DNA from 2 places in the Pantoea sp. X-Soil-ISGK-285 genome. Region 2 is predicted to be linked to the other one. Evidence: riboswitches for the same ligand, from Rfam matches in the RefSeq annotation. Region 2 holds a riboswitch; the other holds the start of a gene.
The links. A riboswitch is a leader RNA that binds a small molecule or an ion and turns the genes downstream of it on or off. The one in region 2 is predicted to bind thiamine pyrophosphate.
Positions count from the first base shown of each region.

Region 1: linked by a shared signal. The riboswitch ahead of thiB (thiamine ABC transporter substrate binding subunit) and the one ahead of AC6I8B_RS21090 (FAD-dependent oxidoreductase) in region 2 are both predicted to bind thiamine pyrophosphate.

Region 1 is NZ_AP035938.1:720,644-723,951, forward strand. Features, by position in the region: gene thiP (thiamine/thiamine pyrophosphate ABC transporter permease ThiP) at 1-284, opposite strand, end outside; gene thiB (thiamine ABC transporter substrate binding subunit) at 260-1,246, opposite strand; TPP riboswitch at 1,293-1,395, opposite strand; gene sgrR (HTH-type transcriptional regulator SgrR) at 1,431-3,092, opposite strand.
Region 2 is NZ_AP035939.1:384,349-387,656, reverse strand. Features, by position in the region: gene AC6I8B_RS21105 (alkene reductase) at 1-249, shown strand, start outside; gene AC6I8B_RS21100 (ArsR/SmtB family transcription factor) at 266-580, shown strand; gene AC6I8B_RS21095 (cysteine hydrolase family protein) at 829-1,374, shown strand; TPP riboswitch at 1,438-1,557, shown strand; gene AC6I8B_RS21090 (FAD-dependent oxidoreductase) at 1,689-2,627, shown strand; gene thiS (sulfur carrier protein ThiS) at 2,617-2,814, shown strand; gene AC6I8B_RS21080 (thiazole synthase) at 2,817-3,308, shown strand, end outside.

The sequences.
Region 1 (3,308 bases), on a different replicon from region 2:
AGACGCAGCAGCAGCTGACGGCCAGGGAAACGGCGTCGATAGAGCGCGCGCGCCAGCGGCACCGCTGGCAGCAGCGACAACAGCGCGGAGAGCAGCGCCTGACCAAAAGAGAAGGCGATAACGTGATGCAGGTAATCATCCTGCAGCACGCTGCGCCAGTCATTCTCTGGCGCGGCGCTCCAGAGTGCACCGAAGGCCAGCAGCGCCACGCTGATTAACAGCAGCGTGGCGAGCGAACCGGGGATAAGCCAGCGCGGCATCAGCGGCTGACGGCGCGTTGCCACTGGCTGATCCAGCCTGAACGCTGGCTGGCAACCTCTTCCGGCGAGAACTGCAGGGCGGTGGCGGGCACAGTGAGCGCGCTAAAACCGGCAGGCAGCGGCGTGTCGATTACCGGGTACATCCAGTTACCGGTCGGGATAGTGCGCTGGAAGTCGGGTGACACCATAAACTTCATGAATTGCTGTGCCAGCGCCGGCTGTTTGCTGCTGGCTAACTGCGCGGCAACTTCAACCTGCAGATAGTGGCCCTCTGCAAACGGCGCGGCGGCATAGTTCTCTTTTTTCTCTTCGATGATGTGGTAAGCCGGTGAGGTGGTGTAGCTCAGCACCAGATCGCCTTCGCCCTTGAGGAACAGGCCATAGGCTTCACTCCAGCCTTTGGTCACCGTCACGGTTTTCTGCGCCAGCTTTTGCCACGCCTGCGGTGCCTGATCGCCATAGACTTTCTGCATCCACAACAGCAGGCCTAAGCCGGGGGTGCTGGTTCGGGGATCTTCGTAGATCACCCGCCACTTTTCCGGGCTGTCGACCAGCTCTTTCAGGCTTTTTGGCGGATTCTTCAGCCGGGTTTTGTCATAGACAAACGCGAAGTAGCCATAATCAAACGGCACGAAGGTGGTGTTGTGCCAGCCGCCGGGCAGTTTTAATGTCGAGGAATCGACCTGACTTTCGGCAAACAGACCGGTTTTCTGCGCCGCCTGTACCAGATTGTTATCCAGCCCCAGTACCAGATCGGCTTTGCTGTTTTTTCCTTCCATTCGCACGCGGTTCAGCAGCGACACGCCATCTTCCAGCGTGACGAATTTCAGCTCGCAGTTGCACTGCGCCTCGAAGGCTTTTTTAACCGCCGGTCCAGGGCCCCAGTCAGCGGAGAAGGAGTCGTAGGTGTAGACCGTGAGAACCGGCTTAGCCGCCAGAACGGGGGCGGAGAGTAACAGCAGCACCGGCAGAACTTTGTTTAACACTTTGCGCTCCTTCAGGAGAATAGGGGATGAGTCGCAAAGGATCTGAGCACAAAGGCCTCCCAAATCCCTACGTCGGTATTAACCGAATCAGGTTCGACGGGTATCTCTCAGCTGCTTGCTGTTGGCAGGCGGCACCCCGTTGAGAACGTCACATTCTAGTCATTTCAGCGCCGGGGCGAAAGCCTCACAGCGCGGGTGGCGCGAACCAGGCGGATTTAAAATCAAACCAGCCCAGCGTATTCATCCGAACGCCGCGCATGCTGCGCTGACCTTCAAGCAACAGCCAGTGGTGAAACAGCGGATGAAGACCCGCTTCTTCGACTAACTGTTTACTCCATTCGGCCAGCGGCAGCGTTTTCTCGCGCCAGCGGGCCGCATCGCTGTGCCAGTCGATCGGCAGACAGTGATGCAGCAACGGGATCTCATAAAGCTGCGCAAACAGAGAATAATTCAGCGGCAGGGTAAAGTTCACGCTGCCAAGCCAGATATCACTTTCCGCTTCGCCCTGATACCAGCTTTCGTAGCTGATCTCGCGGGTCTCCAGCGTGACGCCATGTTCTGCCAATAGCGGACGCAGCGCGTTAGCGATGCCTTCATGCTCCACGTGCTGGCTGTACCAGGTCAGCGTCAGGTGGGTTAAGCCGGGCGGTTTTTCCACTGGCGTCAGGTCGCGCCGGTGATGCCATCGCGGCAGCAGGCCATACGCCGGAAACCAGTAGCGCTGGTAGCCGACACCGGCGTGATTGAGCAGGGCGATAGGATTAAACAGGTAGCTGACCCAGCGCCGGACCGCCTCGTTGCGTCCCTGTTCTGAACGCTGGTCGAACAGCAGATAGTAGCAGCCCTCTTCAAGGCGGCTCTCCTCCTGAACCTCATCGGCTCCGTCGCCCTGCAGACGGACACCGGCATAGACCAGCTCATCGCTGATGTCGGGCAGTACCCAGATCGAGACATCATCAATCAGGGCGCGAAAACCAAAATAGTCATCAAACGCTTCGATCTTCAGCTGACTCTCCTGATTGCGGATCACCCGGTAAGGACCGGTGCCAACCGGCTGGCGGGCAAAATCGTGCAGCGTCGGCCATTCGCGCGGCAGGATCATCGCACTGACGCTGCCCAGCAGCCAGGGCAACCCTTCATCGGGCTGGCTTAAGCGGATATCCAGCGTCCAGGGCGCGGGCGAGTCGATCTGCTCGATATGGGAAAAGAGCGGATGAGGGCGCTGACGCTCAAGCGTGGCCAGCACATCCTCCATTTCCAGTTCTCTGCCGTGATGAAAGCGAATCGCCGGACGCAGAAAAAAGCGCCAGTGAAGCGGGGAAGTCTGCTGCCAGTGGTGCGCAATATCGGGCTCGATTTCCCCGTTTTCCTCATTTATCCGCGTCAGGCCGTTGAAAATCTGTCGCGCAATGTGGGTTTCGGAGCGCCGCAGCGGCGAACCGGGCAGCAGATTGAGCAGCGGACGATAGTAGAGCACCCGCAGGATATGCTTGCCCTGACGGAAACTGCGGCCCAGATGCGCGGCGATCATCTGCCGTACCTGATTTTTATCGCCCACCAGCTGGACCAGCTGATCGATGCGATCCTGCTCCAGCAAATCCTCGGCACGCTGCTGCTGCAAAGCCAGTCCGGTATAGCAGAAGGTAAGCTGTGAACGCTTGCCGCGTCCGGCTTCCGCCTGCCAGATTAGCCAGCCCGCGGCCTGCATCCGGTTGAGCAGATTGCGCATATGGCGGCGCGAGCAGTGCAGCAGGTCAGCCAGTTCGCTAAGGGTAATCTCCTGCGTTTGCCCCTGACAGCTCTGCCACAGGCGAATGAACTGCTGCTTCAGACGTGATGAGGACATAAAAGAGGAACTCCCGATGAAAAGCGCTCTGTTTTTCTTGCCCTATTTTAAGAGCAAACTTTACGTTATGGGAAGAGCGGGAGGCATTCAGCACTGAATGGCGTTCGACCCTGACTTCGCTGTTCAGCGGAGTGCTTTTCTGAGTAGGGTGCATTTACACCGCCAGCAGATGATCTCTGCTGGCTTTTTTCATGTTGCGCGGTATCGTCTACCCTT
Region 2 (3,308 bases):
TTCCGGGTCGCGCTGCGGGAAACATTCCGCTCTCCGATCATCTATTCGGGTCGCTACACGGCTGAAAAAGCACAGCATGTGCTGGAAAAAGGCTGGGGCGATCTGTTTGGTTTTGGCCGCTCATTTATCGCTAATCCCGATCTGCCCGCGCGGATTAAATCAGGATATCCGCTGAATGAGGTCGATCACGCCTCCCTGTATGGCGGCACTGAGAAAGGCTATACTGACTATCCATTTTATCCATCCTGATATTCTGTGAGGCGGCATGTCACCCGAAAATGCCCTGAAGTTACTGTCCAACCCGACCAGAGTGGCAGTGCTGAAGTGGCTTAAAGATCCTGACGAAGCGTTTGCGGGCTATACCCAGCTCTATCCCTTCGATCAGTATGGCGTCTGTGCCAGCCTCATACAGGACAAGGCGGGCTTATCACAGCCCGCCACCTCGTTATGCCTGAAAGCACTTCACAATGCGGGGCTGGTTGAAGCCAGCAAAGTCGGGAAATGGACTTACTATCGCCGCGCCGAACCGCGCATTCGTGAAATAACCGATGCGGTAACCCAATCGCTGCAGGCGCTTTAAAAGCGACGGCGTACAGGGTAATGTAGATGTCAGCGCCATCCTTCTGAGGGTGACTTCACCGAACGCATTAACTCAGGGTCAGAAAATGTTTATGTCAGTTCAGTCTTTCACCACCGTCACCACCACCACCGCCTCTGGCGGCGGCGTGAGCGACTCTGTGACTGGCACCTGACACAACAGATTCTCACTCCCCGCCGAACCGGACGGGGAGCTGTTCTCCGTTCTTAAAAACTGAATGGAGACAGGTCATGGTTACATCTGAAAGTGCACTTTTAATTATCGACATGCAGCAGGGCCTTTTTAATGGTCCGGAGGCTCCCTTCGCCGCAAATTCGATCTTGTCGAACATCTCACTTCTCATTACTAAAGCCCGGGCTTCTGCCGTCCCCCTCTTTTTCGCACGACATATCGGCCCGGATGATTCCCCTTTTAACGAGCAAAGCCCGCTGACGCGCCTGATCCCGGAATTGCAGGTTAACCCGCAGAGTGATGTCGTCTTCACCAAAAGATATCCCAGCTGTTTCAGGGATACTGGCCTGCAGCTTCAGCTGAAGCAAAAGGGCATTAAGCAACTGGTGATTGCGGGGATGAAAACGGAGTTCTGCGTTGATACTACCTGTCGGGCAGCCCCGGAGCTGGGTTTTAACGTCGTACTGATTTCCGATGCGCACACCACCGTCGATAATCCCCACCTCTCTGCGGAGAAGATTATTGCGCATCACAACCAGACGCTGGCGGGCCCCTTTTTGACGCTGGCAACCGCAACTGACTGGCATTTCGGTTCTGCCGGTTAAGTCCGATTTTCTGACCCGGTTCCATGCAGTCTGCTTGACGAAGCTGTCTGCTTAACTTACAACTAAACCCGTCAGGGGAGTCTCGCCAGAGAGACTGAGAGGCTAATAGCGCACCGCGCGGCTTAGCGACCCTTAGAACCTGACCCAGTTGATACTGGCGTAGGAAGACGGGTATCTCATCAGATACTTGCCGCAGGGGCGCATTCGCAACGTTCCTGCCTTTTCCCTCTGTATCATGGGTCTTCGTTAACTGATAACGAGGCCACATTGAAAAATCTCATCCTGAATCTTTCTTTTCCTGTCCGGTGGACACCATGAGCCGCTGGTCGGTGCTCGGCAGCGGCGTTGCCGGGCTTTGTGTCGCCACGCTGCTGCTGGAGCGGGGAGAAACGGTCGAAGTTATTACTCAGCCTGACTGCCGTGCGGCCTCGCACTGGGCGGGCGGCATGCTCGCGCCCTGGTGTGAAGCAGAAAGCGCACCGCCACAGGTGATCGAATGGGGCCAGCACGCGGCCAGCTGGTGGGCGAAACGCGTTGATGGCGTGGAACAGCAGGGTACGCTGGTGGTTGCTCCGCCGCGTGACAGCCGCGAACTGACGCGCTTCGCCAGCATGACGCAGCAGCATCAGTGGGTCTCTCCCGGTGACATTGAGCCCGCGCTGGAAAACCGCTTTGCCCGCGGCCTGTTTTTCGCCGCAGAGGCGCATCTCGAACCGCGCCGCGCCTTGCAGCAACTGCGCGACAAACTGCAACAGGCTGGCGTCCTCTTTCACAGCGGTAAACCCGGCGGCAAAATCATCGACTGCCGTGGCATCCACGCCACCGATCGGCAGCCCGCCCTGCGCGCCGTGCGGGGCGAAATGGTGATCCTGCACACATCCGACGTACAACTCTCCCGTCCTGTCCGGCTGCTGCACCCGCGCTTTCCCTGCTATCTGGTGCCGCGTGACGGGGGCCACTTCATGCTGGGTGCCACCATGGTGGAAAGCCACGACAGCAGCCCGATCAGCGCCCGGGCGATGATGGAACTGCTCAGCGCCGCTTACAGCCTGCACCCGGCGCTGGCTGAAGCGCGGATTGTGGAGAGTGGCACCGGTCTGCGTCCTGCTTATCGGCAGAACCTGCCGGAAGTCCGCTACGAAAATGGCCGTTTCTCACTTAACGGCCTCTACCGCCACGGCTTTTTGCTGGCCCCGATCATGGCTGAAAAACTTATGTTGCAACTGACTCAGGAGATGACTCATGCGCGTTGAACTGAATGGCCGCACGATTGAAACCAGCGCAACGACGCTGGCGGAACTTATGGCGGAGCAGCAGATCGATCCGCGGACCGTCGCCACCGCGCTGAACGGGGAGTTTGTACCGCGTAGCCGCTATGCCAGCCAGCAACTTGAGGCGGGCAACCAGCTCGAAATCCTGTCACCGATGCAGGGAGGTTAACCATGTTCTATCAATTTACTCCGCAATCCCGATTTCTGCTCGGCACGGCCGGTTATCCGTCACCGGACATTCTGCATCAGGCGATCAACGCGTCAGGCGCGGAGATTATTACCGTCAGCCTGCGACGGGAAGGCAGTGAAGGCGGCGCTTTCCGCACGCTGCTGCAACAGCTCAACAAACGTATTCTGCCGAATACGGCGGGTTGCCACACGGTGAAAGAGGCGGTGACGACGGCGCAGATGGCGCGTGAACTGTTCGACACACCGTGGATCAAGCTGGAGGTGATTGGCCATGCCGACACGCTGCAGCCCGATCCTTTTGCCCTGGTTGAGGCCGCACGGATTCTCTGCGCTGACGGATTCCAGGTGTTTCCCTACACTACGGAAGATCTGATTGTCGGCGAAAAATTGCTGGAAGCGGGCTGTGAAGTGCTGATGCCCTGGGGCGCGCCGATCGGCTCCGGCCAGGGGCTGCGTAATATCGAGGGGCTGCGC